Regions from separate parts of the Mesobacillus sp. genome, predicted to be linked through region 3. Evidence: riboswitches for the same ligand, from Rfam matches in the RefSeq annotation. Region 3 holds a riboswitch; each other region holds the start of a gene.
What was found. A riboswitch is a leader RNA that binds a small molecule or an ion and turns the genes downstream of it on or off. The one in region 3 is predicted to bind S-adenosylmethionine.

Region 1: linked by a shared signal. The riboswitch ahead of AC3EBE_RS10560 (LLM class flavin-dependent oxidoreductase) and the one ahead of AC3EBE_RS11655 (methionine ABC transporter ATP-binding protein) in region 3 are both predicted to bind S-adenosylmethionine.
Region 2: linked by a shared signal. The riboswitch ahead of AC3EBE_RS20295 (sugar ABC transporter substrate-binding protein) and the one ahead of AC3EBE_RS11655 (methionine ABC transporter ATP-binding protein) in region 3 are both predicted to bind S-adenosylmethionine.
Region 4: linked by a shared signal. The riboswitch ahead of AC3EBE_RS02405 (methionine ABC transporter ATP-binding protein) and the one ahead of AC3EBE_RS11655 (methionine ABC transporter ATP-binding protein) in region 3 are both predicted to bind S-adenosylmethionine.

What each region holds. Positions count from the first base shown of each region.
Region 1 covers NZ_JBYNSB010000027.1:33,683-37,939, forward strand. Annotated here, with positions in the region: gene clpP (ATP-dependent Clp endopeptidase proteolytic subunit ClpP) at 1-448, shown strand, start outside; gene AC3EBE_RS10555 (LL-diaminopimelate aminotransferase) at 699-1,874, shown strand; SAM riboswitch class I at 1,958-2,063, shown strand; partial or broken gene AC3EBE_RS10560 (LLM class flavin-dependent oxidoreductase) at 2,318-3,367, shown strand; gene AC3EBE_RS10565 (ATP-grasp domain-containing protein) at 3,625-4,257, shown strand, end outside.
Region 2 covers NZ_JBYNSB010000055.1:76,886-81,142, reverse strand. Annotated here, with positions in the region: gene AC3EBE_RS20300 (dynamin family protein) at 1-2,533, shown strand, start outside; SAM riboswitch class I at 2,732-2,840, shown strand; gene AC3EBE_RS20295 (sugar ABC transporter substrate-binding protein) at 2,949-4,049, shown strand.
Region 3 covers NZ_JBYNSB010000030.1:87,571-91,827, reverse strand. Annotated here, with positions in the region: gene AC3EBE_RS11660 (methionine ABC transporter permease) at 1-642, opposite strand, end outside; gene AC3EBE_RS11655 (methionine ABC transporter ATP-binding protein) at 635-1,660, opposite strand; SAM riboswitch class I at 1,882-1,994, opposite strand; gene AC3EBE_RS11650 (O-acetylhomoserine aminocarboxypropyltransferase/cysteine synthase family protein) at 2,112-3,422, opposite strand; SAM riboswitch class I at 3,509-3,609, opposite strand; gene AC3EBE_RS11645 (hypothetical protein) at 3,695-4,012, opposite strand; gene AC3EBE_RS11640 (MFS transporter) at 4,234-4,257, opposite strand, start outside.
Region 4 covers NZ_JBYNSB010000009.1:56,740-60,996, reverse strand. Annotated here, with positions in the region: gene AC3EBE_RS02415 (MetQ/NlpA family ABC transporter substrate-binding protein) at 1-287, opposite strand, end outside; gene AC3EBE_RS02410 (methionine ABC transporter permease) at 312-977, opposite strand; gene AC3EBE_RS02405 (methionine ABC transporter ATP-binding protein) at 967-1,980, opposite strand; SAM riboswitch class I at 2,072-2,176, opposite strand; gene AC3EBE_RS02400 (chromate transporter) at 2,335-2,865, opposite strand; gene AC3EBE_RS02395 (chromate transporter) at 2,865-3,437, opposite strand; gene AC3EBE_RS02390 (potassium channel family protein) at 3,911-4,257, opposite strand, start outside.

The sequences.
Region 1 (4,257 bases), on a different contig from region 3:
CATCGCCCAATTGCTGTTCCTGGAAGCAGACAATCCGGATAAAGACATATCGATTTACATTAATAGTCCTGGCGGTTCTACTACAGCCGGGTTCGCGATTTTTGATACAATGCAATACATCAAACCTGATATTAGCACTATCTGTATTGGGATGGCCGCTTCCTTTGGTGCAATGCTGCTGCTCGCGGGAACAAAGGGTAAAAGATTTGCTCTTCCCAATAGTGAAATCATGATTCACCAGCCGCTTGGCGGAGCAAGGGGCCAGGCAACGGAAATTGAAATTTCAGCCCGCCGGATCCTCAAGCTGCGCGAGCACGTAAATCAAATCATTTCAGAGCGCACCGGCCAGCCTGTTGAAAAAATTGCAAAGGACACAGACCGGGATTATTTCATGAGCGCCAAGGAAGCGCTTGAGTATGGGATTATTGATAAGATCATTACCAAATAATTTACGGATGAGCTGTATCTGCAGCTCATTTTTTTATTTTCAGAAAAGAAGAGAGATATCCCTTTCAATAATCATGTAGAAAATGGTATATTTTTTATTATCACAGATACTTCATTGCTTCAACGCAAAAAAGAAGAAAAGAACTGTAGAACTGAATGAGTCTCCCTGCTATAATGGAATTTATATTTTAAAAAGTAAGAATAATTAATCTACATACATCAGGATGCAAAAACGGTGGAGGGGAAAAGCTATGAATCTAATTGGATCAGAAAAGATCAGGAAAATGTCTTCAAGTATTTTTCAGGAGGTAGTCGACCGGAAGCAGGCAGCCAAGCTGAACGGGAAAGATGTAATTGATCTTAGTATTGGCAGCCCGGATTTTCAGCCGCCATCTTTTGTTGTTGATACACTTGTTGAGTATTCAAAGGATCCTTCCAAATACGGATATACTTTGAAGGGAATCAGCGAATTTAATGAGGCAGTGGCTTATTTTTACCGGGAGCGCTATGGAGTAGAACTGAATGATCAAAATGAAGTGCTGCAGCTAATGGGATCGCAGGATGGACTTGCTCATCTGGCTACTGCAATCATCGATCCAGGGGATTATGTGCTTGTACCTGATCCGGGTTATCCAATCTATGAAGCTAGCGTGAATATCGCGGGAGGGATGATTCATCCAATGCCGTTGCTGGCGGAGAACAAATTTCTGCCCAAGCTTGATGAAGTTCCTGCAGATGTATTGGCGAAAGCGAAAATGATGATATTAAGCTACCCGGGAAACCCTGTCACAGCGCTGGCGGATAGAAGCTTTTTCGAGGAGGTTGTGCAGTTTGCAAAGCTGCATAATATCCTGGTTGTCCATGATTTTGCCTATTCAGAGCTGATTTTTGACAATAACCCGCAAATTAGCTTCATGTCGGTTCCTGGTGCGAAGGAAGTGGGCGTGGAATTCAACTCGCTCTCAAAAACATTTAATATGGCAGGCTGCCGGATTGGATATGTGGTAGGGAATCCAGAAGTCATAAGCTGTCTCGCATCCTTCAAATCACATATCGATTACGGGATTTTTCTGCCGATCCAGAAAGCAGCAGTGACGGCGCTGACTTCAGATTTCTCTTTCCTGCAGGACCAGGTGAATCAATATGAACTAAGGCGGGATACCTTGATCAATGGTTTGAGGGACAGCGGCTGGCAGGTTGCTAAATCACCGGCAACTATGTTTGTCTGGGCAAAGATTCCTGCGGGGTGGAAGTCACGAGAGTTTGCATTCAAGCTGATTGAGGAGGAGGGAGTCGCTGTTGTGCCAGGTGATGCTTTTGGCAAACAGGGAGAGGGCTATGTCCGAATCGCAATGGTGCAGCCGTCTGAACGCCTGACAGAGGCAGCTCAGCGTGTAGATCAGTTTTTGCTTGCCCAAACAAAATAAAAAAATATTTCGGTAAACGAATTGACTTTTATATTAATTTAGAATATTATCACTTTAGTGAACTAAAACTTTATATGATTTTCTTCTTATCAAGAGAGGTGGAGGGATAGGCCCTGCGAAACCTCGGCAACAGGTTCTTTACGAATACTGTGCCAATTCCTGCGGACATTATTGTCTGAAAGATGAGAAGAGAGTGCTTATTGAACTCTCTTCTTTATGAAGGGAGTTTTTGTTTTATCGGAGGCTTTTTCAGGATTGTACTTTTGAAAGATTCAAATTTGAAAAGCGGAATATTGTACCAGACGGTGCATTAGAACAATCCAACTTGTAAAAAGGAAAACGAGTTGTTCTGACAGTTTTAAGTGTTAAATTTTTTATCCATAATGCCAACTTAACAGGTTGGTATAGTAGAGTTAATGTTAAGCAGCGGAGGAGAGATTAGGATGAAGTATGGTTTTTGGCTGCCGATTTTCGGTGGATGGTTAAGAAATGTTGAGGATGAACAAATGCCGGCTACGTTCGAGTATAACAAGGAATTGATCCAGGCTGCAGAGCGTTGGGGATATTCAACAACTTTAATAGCAGAGCTTTACTTGAATGATATCAAAGGGCCGGAGCATGATTCGCTCGAAGCCTGGACTACTGCAGCGGCACTGGCATCGGTAACTGAGAAGATAGAAATCATGGCAGCAGTGCGTCCGGGATTTCACAATCCTGCAATCACTGCCAAAATGGCAGCAAATATTGATCAAATCAGTAATGGACGATTTACCCTGAATGTCGTTTCAGCATGGTGAGAAGAGGAAGCCCGACAGTATGGCGGAATCTTCACAGAGCATGACGAGCGTTATGACAGAACAAGGGAGTTCATCGATGTCCTGAAAGGGCTTTGGAGCGAACCTAGTTTTTCTTTTGACGGAAATTTCTATCAGCTGAAAGATACTAAGCTATATCCAAAACCAGTCCAGCGGCCTAATCCAATTTTGTATGCCGGTGGCGAAAGCGAGAAAGGCAAACAGACGATTGTGGAAAAATGTGATGCATATGTGATGCATGGCGGCACTGTGGAAGAGATTGAAAGAAAGATTTCCGATATGAAATCTCGGAGAGCAAAAACCGAGAATCCTGAGCTGTCAGAGTTCGGGATGGCAGCTTACGTCATTTGCAGGGATACCGAGGAAGAGGCACAGGCTGAACTCGCAAGAATTACGGATGTGAAGGAATCCAGTGCATATGCCGGTTTTAAAGATTTCACAAGCAAATCCCAGCTGGAACAGCAGATCCAGCTTCAGGATTACTCCGTTTCCAATCGCGGATTGAGGCCAAATTTAATTGGAACACCAGACCAGATTGCTGAAGAGATTTTACAGTATGAGGAAGCTGGACTTGGTCTGCTGCTTCTGCAATTCTCTCCTCAGCTTGAGGAAATGGAGCGGTTCGCAAAACAAGTCATGCCGCTTGTTGAGGAAAAAAGAAAAAGCCTGGCCGTTTAAGTTTTTTTAATAAAAGGCTCTGTAATATACCAATGTTGAATTATAATCCTGTTGCTCTTCGTTCCAGGCGCGCAGACTCCTTCGGGATAAGCGGGCAGGTGAGACCTAGGTAGAAATGGCCCGAAAAGAAGGGGCCATTTTACCCCGCAGAAGCGAAGCGCCGAGGAGGCTCAGCGCACGCCCCGAGGAAAGCGAAGCGCCTGGAACGAAAATCAACAGCTTTGTATAACAGAGCCTAATAAAAAGGAGATGAAACTATGAGCAAAGTATATATAATTCATGAAAATAGCGAATGGACCATTCATCTGACAAAAAGACTTGAGGAATTGAATGTCCCGTTTGAAGAATGGCATCTTGATCAGGGAACATTGGATTTAACAGCAGAGCCGCCAGAAGGCATCTTTTACAGCAGGATGAGTGCATCTTCCCATACAAGGGGGCATCGTTTTGCACCAGAGTATGCATCACAAGTACTAGCCTGGCTGGAAAGCCACGGCAGGAAAGTATTCAACGGAACGAGGGCCCTTGAGCTTGAAGTGAGCAAGGTAAAACAATACCTTGAACTAAACAAGCATGGTGTAAAAACGCCAAAGACAATAGCGGCAGTCGGGAAGGAACACCTGCTTGAAGCAGCCAGGGATTTCGAGGGAAAACCTTTTATAACGAAGCATAACCGGGCAGGCAAGGGGCTCGGCGTACAGCTATTCCAGTCGATTGAAGGCTTGAAGTCATATGTGGGAGGGGCTTCATTCGAAGAACCGGTAGACGGTGTAACCCTGATCCAGGAGTATATCCAGTCGCCAGACAGCAGCATCACTAGGTGTGAATTTGTTGGCGGAGAATTTGTCTATGCTGTAAGAGTTGATACGTCAGAAGGCTTTGAACTATGT
Region 2 (4,257 bases), on a different contig from region 3:
CACGAACGAGCTCGAGCCCTGGGCGAAGAAGAACATGGGAGATGCCTTCCTTGAGCTTGGGCTTCTTTCATCTGCAGAAGATCTATATCTTTCCATCCAGACGGACAGCACAGTATTGAAAATCGAGAGCGGCCTGCAGCTGCTGTCTCTTTATATCGAGCAGGGCAGCCTTGAAAAAGCGGTGGCAATCATTAAGGAAACCGTCGTCCTTGACCCGGATTATCCAGGTGTGACAGAGATTGCGCGCGCCTTTTTTGAGGAGCACCAGGATTGGGATAACGCGGTTGAACTGGCTGTCAAAGAAGGTGTGCGGACAGGATCGCCGAAATGGTTCGACGTACTGAATCAATATGTAGTCCACGGCTATACTAAAGCATTTGAGCCAGCGTATTTCAGCACAGCTTTATCGGTGTTATTCCAGGCAGACCGTGGCCGTTTTGAGCAATTGGCTGTTTCATTATGGAATAGCTATAAAGGCCAAAGCACGTATATGACATGGCTGAGAGAGTTCAACCACTTATTCAGCGGCATGGACGGCAACAGGAGGGACGGCTGGAGCCAGCTGTCACCAGTTTATCAGGAAGCATATTTTGAACTAATCAATGGCGATCGTCTAATCAAAGAAATTTCTCCATTGATTCCTGAGCTTTTAACGAACTGGCTAAAAATCACGACACCGGCAAATAGCCTGGTGTCAGCATCATCCATCATTGCCTGGAATGAAGTCTTTCCATCGAAAATCAGCCCGTCTGCGATCCATGATGCAGAAAATCTGGTCCTGAATTCACGGGAATACAATAATGGCTATGAGGATAGCATGGAGTTATTTTCAGCTATCATCAAATGGGCTGAGGAGCATGAAATCGAAGTTGGAAACCGGATAAAATGGATGGTGCAGGAATTAAATGAATCAAATACCCACAACCTTCTTGTTGCTGGTGTATCAGGCAATGGCAAGTCATCCTTTGTCAATACGATCATTGGTGAAGAATTGATCAATGCCCCAACTGCAGCAGTAATCCAGTTCAAAGACCAAGAAAACACAGAAATCCATGAAATAACAGATACAGCCGTGCGTGAAATTCACGAAGTGGAGGATTTCCAGGAGTCAGTTGGAGTCCGCCGCCAGACGCATAAAAACGAGACGATTATTGACTTCAAAGCGCAATTCCCATTCTTGCGCGATCATGGCCTGGCTTTAATCGACACACCAGGAGTCAACCGCAATAACTATGACAAGCACCCGCTGTTCAATTATCTGAGGTATGCCGACAGCCTGCTGTTCGTGCTAAATGCAAATGATCCTTTTACAGAGAAGGAGAGGGAAATCCTTACGCAGATCTCCGAATATTTCCCGAACCTGCCGATCCACTTCCTGTTGAATAAAATGGATGTGATCTACAGCCAGCAGGAAGCGATTGAGGTATTTGACAATACATGGACTGAAATCAGCCAGTATTATCCTGAAGCGAAGATGTTCGCCTTCTCGGCTAATTATGATACCCAGCAGCAGCTCAAGGACTTCTCCGATTTTATAAAAACAAATAAAAATGCCATCGATTTTGAGGAAGAGCGCACAAGCAAGCTGCAATTCTTCGTCAGAAGGGCAATCACGTATCTTCTGGATAAGCGAATCGAAATCGAGAACAACCATATGGAATCAATCAGCTGGAATGAAGAAATGGTTGTGAAGCTGAATGGCGCAATCAATCAGCTTGGCGATATTGAGGAAGAAAAATCTCGCTCCATCAAAAAATCGTTCCGTAAAATCAAGGACGATACCCGTGCAGATATCATCGAGAAGGTTCCCGGAATTCTGCGGAGCTGCTCTGATTTAGTTACAGAGGAAAGTGATTTTGGAAAGCTGCACGATCAAATTGATGAAGAAATGAATAAAAGAATCCAGGAATATTTCGATGGAACCGTCCTGCCGAAGTTCCGCGAAACACTTGAGGACTGGATCCAATTTTCGAAGGATGAATTCGACCATAGCCAATCGTATTTGAACGAAATGGCAGAAGGTTTCAATGCAATGTATGGTGATGATCGCCTGCAGCTTGATTGCGACTTCAGGGTGCTTGATGACTGGCGCCGCGACGCCGACAGGATGACGAATGGCATCTTTTATGAAAAAGTAAACATCATGCACCGCTCAACACCGCAGCAGTTCTTCCTGAAAAGCGCCGGCAAGCTGCTCGGAGTGCTGCCGCAAAACAATACCATGCTGTATAATCGCTATAAAACCTACATTGAAACAGAAGATTACTATGATATCGGCGTCACAATCGCCAACAAATTCCTGCAGCAATTCGAGATTTTTGAAAAATCGATTGAACGCGATGTTAACCTGTTCTTCAAACATCCATTCATTGAGCTCGAGAAAGCCGTGGAAGAAGCAGAAAATGAAATTCAATACGGCAAGACTGAGCTTGAAAAATTAAGATTAAATCCTGAACTGTACCGTGACCCGCTGACACTGTTCGAAGTAAAGCTTCGGCAGTATGAGTGGATGACCGCCGCAGGCAGGGGATAATGAGGGAATGGAAGACTCCTATTTTGGGAGTCTTCTTTTTTATGAGGCCTATTTTGCATTGGGAAGTCCCTATTCGTGAGTATTATTTTCAAATAAAATAATTACATAAAATTTAATTTTCATAATAATATTGACAATATCATTATAGGAGATTAAAGTAAGTTTATCGATTTGCTCCGTTAACTTAATAAAGAAATTCTCTTATCAAGAGTGGCAGAGGGACTGGCCCTATGACGCCCGGCAACCGTTCCATTATGGAATTGGTGCTAAATCCTGCAAAACATTTATATGTTTTGAAAGATAAGAGAGGAAGAATCCGTTTGTACTTCTGCGTTGATGAAACCTCTCTTTTCTGGAGAGGTTTTTTTGTTTGTGTTTATCAAAAAGCAAATCAACACATAAGGGGGATCTAGACATGAAGAGAAATGGTGTAAAGAAAGTATTTTTAACAGCAATTGCGGCGGCGCTGCTTCTGACAGGCTGCGGCGGCGGAGAAACAAAGACCGCAAGCGGTCCGGTTGAAGGAGTGCCAGACCGGTTCGCAAAAGGGGAAGAAGTAAAAATCAAGGTCATCCGCAAAATCGGCGGGGATGATCATACTGCCCAATATCTTGCTGGTGCTAAGGCAGAAGGCGAAGCGCTCGGCTTCAAGGTGGACGTATTCACAGCAAATGGCGATACAGCGAAGTTCCATGATGCCATCAACCAGGCGCTTCAGCAGGACTACGATGGTTTCCTGATTTCACATGGTGACGATGCGGCAACGGTTGAAGACGTGAAAAAGCTAGCTGAAAAAGGAAAAAGCGTGGTCACATTTGACTCAAATCCAGATATATCTCAGGTGGAAGGTGTCACTCTAACTTCCCAGGATGATGAAGCACTTGCCAAGCTGGCACTTGATCAGCTTGTAAAAGAACAGAACGGCGAAGCCAATATTGTTTATCTATGGGTGGACGGTTTCCCGCCAATGGTTAGAAGAAACAAAGTTTATGAGGAAACATTGAAAGCAAATCCAGGCATCAAGGAAGTCGAGAGATTCGGAGTTGCCGCTGCAGATACAAGTGTCCAGACACAGAATGCTGTGGCAGCGATGCTGAACAAGCATCCAAAAGGTGAAATCGATGCGATTTTTGCAACATGGGACGCATTCGCAATCGGTGCTGCCCGTGCAATCAAGGAAGCAGGCCGCGATGAAGTCAAGATTTACGGAATTGACGTATCAAATGCTGACCTTCAGGAAATCCAGGGTGAAGGAAGCTCATGGAAATATACTGCTGCTGTTGATCCAAAGCTGATTGGTGCGGTAAATATGAGAATTCTTGCGAAAAAGCTTGCAGGTGAAGAAACACCAGCAACATACGATCTTGAAGCAGCATTGATTTCACAGGAAAAGCTTCAGGAGTCCAAAGAGAAGGTCAACATGGTGAACCTTGCAGACATCATCCCTGGCTGGGGCCAATCGGATGCGTTCGAAGAGGACTGGATGAAGAAATTGCGAGATCATTATAAAAAATAAGCCGTGTTCGTAAAAAAACGCAGCCGAATTATAAAACTGGTCTCACTTTAAAGGAAATCAGCCATTTTAACAGCAACTTTGCATCAGACAACAGCAGAAAATAAGAATTATCTGCGAGAAGATAATTATATCGACGAAAAATAAAATATATCGACGAAAAATAGAATATATCGGCGGAAAACACCAATATATCGACGAACTGGAAATT
Region 3 (4,257 bases):
AAAGTCACCCACAAATTGAATGACAAAAACTATGATTAAAATAATGATTGTTGCCATTAAGGTTACATCGTTCCTGCTGCGCTGGAAGCCTTCAAGATAAGCAAGGTTTCCCAAACCGCCTGCTCCAATGACACCTGCCATCGCTGTGTAGCTTACCAGCGCAATTGCTGTAACGGTAATCCCTGACACGAGCGCAGGCATTGACTCAGGGAGGAGCACCTTCCAAATGATTGTTGTTGTTTTCGCTCCCATTGATTTAGCAGCCTCGATGACTCCCTTGTCAATTTCACGCAAGCCGATTTCAACCATCCTTGCATAGAAAGGAGCCGAGCCAATGATCAATGCTGGTAAAGCTGCATTCACCCCAATCATGGTACCCAAAAGGAATAGCGTGAAGGGGATTAACAAGACAATCAGAATAATGAATGGGATGGACCTAAAAATATTTACGATTGCACTTAACACAACATTCACCGGTCTATTTTCCCAAATATTGCCCTTTGATGTCAGGAACAGCAGTAAGCCGAGAATGGCTCCAAGAATAAAGGTGGCAACCACTGAGATGGCACTCATGTATAGTGTTTCAACAGTAGCTTCCCACATTCTGTCCCAGTTCACGTTTGGAAAGAATTTCTCAGCCATTGCTTACCACCTCCACTCCAACTTCCTGCTGACTGATATAATCGATTGCCCGCTTAAGGTCGCTATCTTCTCCATCCATGTGGATGAACAAAGTACCATATGAACCATTTTGGGTCTGTGAAATCTTCCCTTGTAAAATATTCACCATTATCGGGAATTCCCTGATCAAGTTGGTGATCAGCGGCTGTTCTGCGCCCTCGCCAACGAATGTCAGCTGGACAACACGTCCGTGAGGGTAACGAGATAATAAGTGCTCGACTGTTTCTTTTGTTTCTTCAGGCTCGGTAACCTGCTGGACAAATCTCTTGGTGATTGGCTGCTGAGGATTTTTAAATACCTCCAGCACCGGCCCGGTTTCTACCACTCGCCCGCCTTCCATGACAGCGACCCGATGGCAGATTTTCCTGATGACATGCATCTCATGAGTAATCAGGACTATCGTCAGACCCAGTCTCTCATTGATGTCAACAAGCAGGTCAAGGATTTGGTCAGTTGTCTGCGGATCAAGTGCTGAAGTGGCTTCATCACAAAGCAGTACTTTCGGGTTATTCGCAAGAGCCCTTGCAATCCCGACCCTCTGCTTCTGTCCCCCGCTCAGCTGAGATGGATAAGCATCCCCTCTGCCCTCAAGGCCAACAAGATCAATTAGTTCTTTCACGCGCTTTTCCCTGGCATCCTTTGGCACTCCGGCGATTTCAAGCGGAAAAGCGATATTTTCTGCGACTGTCCTTGACCAGAGCAAATTAAAATGCTGGAAAATCATGCTGATTTCCTGGCGGGCTTTCCGCAGTTCAGCACCTCTTATTCTCGAAACTTCCCTGCCAGCCACGACCACCGATCCTGAAGTAGGAATCTCCAGCCCGTTCAGCATGCGGATCAATGTACTTTTACCAGCACCACTATAACCAATTACACCGAAGATTTCGCCTTCTTTAATATCCAGGTTGACGTCGTCAACGGCTTTTACCTCTCCTCTTTTTGATGAATAAATTTTGATTGCTTTTTTTATCGAAATCAATTGACTCACCTTCTTTGCACCCGTGTTTTTTCACATCTAAACAGCGTTAGTCCACTAATATTTATCGATGTTATCAATCTAGTTTCCCATTCCCTTAACAAAATCATTCAAACTTGAGTAGAGCATGGATTCCAAGGTCATTCGGGAACCAAATCATGTTCTTAAAATAATAAAAGCCTCTCTGCATATGAGCAGAAAGGCATAATTGTAGGCTATCCTTTCTCTCATCTTTCAAAGCTCCAGCTTTGAGTGAATTGGCACCATTTCAATAAGCAAGCTTACTGACGGTTGCCGGGCTTCATAGGGCACTTCCCTCCACCTCTCTTGATAAGAGTACGCTATTAAATTATTTCATCGTTTTTTCAGTACGAGTGTGATTTTAGCACGGAATAAAAAAGAGTGTCAACAAAATTATTTCTAAATATTAAGTGGAATGTTCTGGATATTCAACTTAAGCAAGGACGGATGGGACCCCAGTTGCTTTTTCAATGGCCTGCTCAAGGTCTGCGAGAATATCATCTATATTTTCGATTCCAACTGATAAGCGAATCAGGTCCTCAGGAACTCCTGCCGCTTTGAGTCCTTCAGAGTCCAGCTGCTGGTGGGTCGTGCTGGCAGGGTGAATGATCAGGCTCTTGGCATCTCCAACATTGGCGAGATGGGACCATAAGTTGACCGAATTGATCAGCTTCGCCCCTGCTTCGCGTCCTCCTTCAATGCCAAATATGACAACTGAACCTGCCCCCTTCGGCAAGTACTGGTCAGCAAGCTTTTTATCAGGATGCTGATCATTCCCCGGATAGGATACCCAGGTGACAGCCGGATGGGCTTCCAGGAATTCAACGAGCTTTCGTGTATTGGCCACATGCTCTTTCATGCGCACATGGAGTGTTTCAATTCCAAGGTTGAACTGGAAAGCGCTAGCAGGGCTGATTGATGGACCGAGGTCTCGTAAAAGCTGGACTCTGGCTTTAACGATAAAGGCGGCTGGCCCGATTGCTTCACTGTAAACCAAATCATGATAGCTGGAATCAGGCTCATTGAATCCAGGGAATTTAGGAGATTTCCAGTCAAAATTACCGCCGTCGACGATAATTCCTCCTAAAACAGTACCATTACCCAGCAGCCATTTAGTCGCCGAGTGGATAACGATATCTGCACCATGCTCAATCGGCCTGCAAAGGTATGGAGTGGCAAATGTATTATCAATAATCAGCGGAACTCCTGCTTCATGGGCAATGTCCGCAACTGCCTTAATATCAAGGATCCTGAGACTTGGGTTGCCGATTGTTTCAGCAAAGACAGCTTTTGTATTAGGAGTAATCGCTTTACGGAAATTTTCCGGGTCTGTTGCATCTACAAACTTAACTTTAATTCCGTACTTAGGCAAAGTCACGGCAAACAGATTATAAGTTCCGCCGTATAAATTGGATGACGCTACAACTTCATCTCCGGCATGCGCGACATTAAGAATGGACATAGTGATAGCTGCCATCCCGCTGGCTACCGCGAGTGCCCCAATGCCCCCCTCCAGCAATGCAACCTTTTCCTCAAGGGCCGTAACCGTCGGGTTATGTATCCTTGAGTAAATATATCCCTCTTCTTTCAAAGCGAAAAGATCTGCCGCATGGTTCGTATCATTGAATTGAAAGGCATTGCTCGAATAAATCGGAAGCGAACGAGCTCCTGTCACCGGGTCAGGCGACTGCCCCCCATGGACTCCTAATGTTTCAATTTTGTAATTTTGCTGTTCTTTCGCCATTTCCATCTCTCCATTCAATCAGATTAATTTTAGGAAAGAAGATGCAAAAAAACCCTCTTCTTAAGAAGAGGGTTCATGATCATCTCTCCTTATCTTTCAGAGCATTACCTCTGATGGAATTAGCACCGTGTTTAAAACCGGTTGCCGGGCTTCATTGGGCCAGTCCCTCCGCCTCTCTTGATAAGAATATTCAGTTGATGTTCAAATTAATTTTACAAGTTAAAGTGATAATATCATGCAGTGAATCAAGCGGTCAAATATTTTTTAATTTTTCAGATAAAAACTTCTTCAGGCAGCGGCCGTGCCAGATAAATTATGGACTCCAGCGCAAGCAAAGTTCTGAAAGGGCACTCCAATTTCACATATCCGAGTTGTATAGCATCACGAAGTTTAATTTTCCCATCGAGCAAATACCGCATATTCCCCTCATTTCCAATCAGTGAAATATGCTGATCAGCTTGGGGACACCAGCCTTCGGTAAGATTTATTATATTCTTGTGAATGTGCAAGCAAAAAACTCCATATTCTATTTCAAACTCCAGGCAAAGGTTCATATTATGCGCTAGCTGCATAATATGATTCTTCTTCATCAGAACATTCCTGAAATCTTCAATTCTTTCCTTCATGCCGATCATCTCCCTAATATACATATTCCTTTTTATCAGGGAAAAACCTGTTTAATTCCTTCGACAAATAATATGGAAAAGTCGATTGCTAGCCATGATTTGATTCCTAAAAAAAAGACAATACCGTTGGATAATTCGGCATTGTCTTTCATTTCCCGAGAAATATCTCTACACCAATGGCGGTTTTACGCGGGTTTTGTTTCAAGAAC
Region 4 (4,257 bases), on a different contig from region 3:
ATGTATACTTTATGCTGGAACAGGTTTGCATCCAGGTCACCTTTTGATAGTGCGATGTTTGGCTGGATATAATCGCTGAATTCCACAATCTTTACTTCATAGCCTTTTTTCTCAAGCAATGGTTTGATTGCCTTTGATACCATATCACTGTACGGTCCAGATGTTGCGCCAAATGTAACCTGTTTGCTGTCTTCCTTGGCTTCTCCAGTTGAAGATGAATCACTGCCGCATGCAGCAAGCAATCCAATTGTTAATAGTAAGATGACTGAGTACAAAAGCTTTTTCATTAAAATAACCCCCATTTTTTATTGTTATCTTTTATCTACTAATCTGGCGATTTTATCCCCGCCGAACTGAATAAGCTGGACAAGGCAAATCAGGATAATAACTGTAGTAATCATGACGGTGTTGTCATAGCGATAGTAGCCGAAACGGATTGCAAGGTCCCCGACTCCCCCGCCGCCGACAATACCTGCCATTGCTGAGTATGCAACAAGGCTGATGATTGTAATCGTCACTCCCTGGACGATTCCAGGGCGGGCTTCTGGAATAAGGACATCTTTAATGATCATCCACGGGGTGGCACCCGTAGCGACTGCCGCCTCAATGACTCCTTTATCAATCTCCCGGAAGCTTTGCTCTACAATTCTCGCAAAAAACGGAATGGCAGCTACCGATAATGAAACAGATGCTGCTGTTGGCCCGATTGTCGTACCAGCGATTAAGTTTGCCAGCGGCAGCAGGGCAATCAACAGGATAATAAATGGAACTGAACGGATCATATTCACGATGAAGCCAGCAATATTCTTAAAAATCCGATTTTCAAGGAACAAGCCTTTATCAGTCACAAACAGCAGCACTCCCGTTGGCAGCCCGACAATGACTGACACAAGGATTGAAATCCCGACCATATAAATGGTTTCAAAAAAAGCTTTGTTCAATTCAGGAAGCAGGGAGACCAGGCTTTCAGGCAGCATCGTGAATCACCTCCAGATTTTTTGTTCTTGATCCGATATAGTCGATTGCACGATCAAGCTCTTGTATATCTCCTGTTACCTCCATGATAAAAATACCTAAAGGTACATCCTGTATGTATTCGATTTTTCCATGAAGGATATTGCCGCGGACCTTGAACTTCTGGAATACATCGGAAATGACGGATTGTTCTGCGATCGCACCCTGGAAAAAGATTTTGATGATTTTCCCGGACCTTCCCTCCAGCAGCCTTTCAGGAAGATCGAACTTGAGAATCGAGTTTACAAAGTCTTTTGTCAGCTGCTCCTGCGGGTTGGCGAAAACATCGTATACATTGCCTTCCTCGATGACCTTTCCATCCTGCATAACCGCCATTCTGTCACAAATGGTCTTCACTACCTCCATCTCATGGGTGATAAGAACAATTGTTATGCCTAGCTCGATATTGATCTTTTTCAAAAGAGCCAGAATCGATTGGGTTGTGCTTGGGTCCAATGCAGAGGTTGCTTCGTCACACAACAGCACAGATGGGTTGTTCGCCAGCGCACGCGCTATGCCGACACGCTGTTTTTGGCCGCCGGATAATTGGGCCGGATAGACATCTTTCTTATCTGACAGGCCAACCATATCCAGGAGTTCTACGACTCTATCGGCAATTTCTCCTTTTGGAGTGCCAGCCGCTTTTAATGCAAAAGCAATATTCTCACTCACTGTTTTGGCACTGACCAGATGAAAATGCTGAAAAATCATACCGATTTTCAAGCGCGCCTTGCGCAGGTCATTTTTATTTAATCCAGTGAGCTCGACTCCGTCGATGATCACCTGGCCAGACGTCGGCTTTTCCAGGAGGTTCAGGCATCTGAGCAAAGAGCTTTTCCCTGCTCCGCTGTAGCCGACGATTCCAAAAACCTCCCCTTTATTAACTTTTAATGAAACATGATCAACCCCGGTAACTGTACCTTTTTTCGTTTCATATACCTTGACCAATTCTTTTATCTCAATCATTTCTTTCCCCCCGTCCCAGGTTCTTTCGTAACGGTAAAAAATAAAAAATGCCTCTTTCATTCACAGAAAGAGGCATCGTAAAAATCTATACGACTTATCTCTCAGAATGAATTCATTCTGCAGGAAGTGGCACCGTTCCAAAATGGAGGTTGCCGGACGTCATAGGGCCTAGTCCCTCGGTCACTCTTGATAAGTAACTTATTTAATTTTAATAATAGAAATCATAAAACCTTCTGATTTGTTTGTCAACATAGTATTTTTGCGAACTTTATAATGGTATCGCTTTCATCGTTGAGGCAGTATAGAGAAATTTTTTTCAGCAAAAAAGCAAAATAGAAAATAGGAACCCCCTTTTTATGATAAAACAAGGGCTCCATAAACTAATGCACCAGCAATGACATAAGCAGAATGCACTTTCATCTTTTCCATTAACACATAGCTGATGCCGCCGATAAGAATGGTCTGCAGAAGCCCGACTCCTTCATAAGAAGAGAAAAGGAAATCGTAGGTCATGACTCCAAGCAATACAGCAATTACCGGACGGACAATAATGGTCAGCCGTTTTACCTTGGGTGAATCTTTAAACTTCATAAGCAAGCCAAGGAGTCCGATCATCAAGACCAGCGAAGGCGCCACCGTTGCAAAGACTCCTACTATAGCACCCAGAACCCCGCCCTCGGAATAGCCAATATAGCCGGCCATTTTCGTGGCTATTGGTCCCGGCAATGCATTACCCATCGCGAGCACTTCGCTGAACTCATTGACCGTCATCCAGCCGTAGCGGTCGACGACCTCGTTCTCAATCAGCGGAATGGAAGCTGGGCCGCCGCCATAGCCGAGAATCCCAGGAATGAAAAATGCCAAAAATATTTTAAAATAAAGCATCACTTATCCCCTCCCGCATCTTTTTGCATGGAGGGAGATGGTCCCTTCATGAGCAAGGCACCGATTAACAGCACAAAAATCAGGATTGCTGGATGCAGGTGCAGAAACTGAAGCAGCAGCAGGCTGCCTCCGAGCGCAATAACAGTCCATTTCCATCCCAGCTTGGAGGTACCCGATTTTTTTATAAAGTCCCAGGTAAGGACAGCAAGCATTACAGCAACAACTGGCACGACAGCCTGGGCCATCCCGCTTACCCACGGCTCATCCTTGTAGGCATTAAGACCGGTCAGGAGGAGGATCATCAAGATGATTGTCGGTATGATTGTTGCTGCAAGCGCGGTTATCATCCCAAGAACTCCGCCCACCCGGAAGCCGATATAACCGGCCATTTTTGTGTTAATCGGACCTGGGAGGGCATTTCCCAATGCAAGGATATCGCTGAATTCATCTGAATCCATCCATTTATATTTCTCTACAACTTCCTTATGTACTAGTGGAATGGAGGACGGACCGCCCCCATAGCCGAGAATTCCGACCCGAAAAAAAGCCAAAAACAAATCAGCCTGTTTCATGCCCTTCACCTTCTTTTTGTAATCACTTTTCCATGCCAGTTTCTATTTATCTATCCCCTGATTGTACAAACAAGTAAAAAGTATCACAGCACATCAGCCGCGATAATTACATTTTACCTGTTAATGTTAAATACGGAAACCGAAATATTTCTCTTCCCCAGCTTTAGGCTAAGGTTATTTCCTGATCGTTTGCAGTTTATTAAAATACAGGGAGCCAATGGAGAGAATGGTGCAGATGCAATTGACACTGGTTGCTGAACAAAATTATCAGGCACCGGAAAAAAGGGGACCAATGATGCAGATTTGTGACCGAAAATTCCAGCCACCGGAAAAAGGCCATAAATAGAGCACATTAATGACCGAAAATTCCAATACTCGGAAAAATAGGGCTCAAATGAAGCAGCAGGTCATTAATCGCCACGCATCTTCCCCAAAAATAAGGCAGGCTGTACAAAACAGCCTGCCTAGCTAGATTATTTCACTTTTGAAAATCTGTTCAAATCTCCGTTTTCTCCGAGAACGATCAGGATGTCTTCGGCTCTTAATGTTTTTTCAGGGTCAGGGGAAATGTCTACCTTCGTACCTGTTTTTACTCCGATAACGGTGATATTGTATTTTGCACGGAGATTGATCTCGATCAGGTTTTTGCCTGCCATGCTCATTGGGAGTTTGATTTCTTCAATGCTGTAGTCATCTGAAAGCTCGATGAAGTTCAGTACGTTAGGTGAGGCCATCAGCTGATGTGCTACTCTTTCTCCCATATCTCTTTCCGGGAAGATGACTTTGTCTGCCCCGACCTTGAACAATACCTGTGCATGGT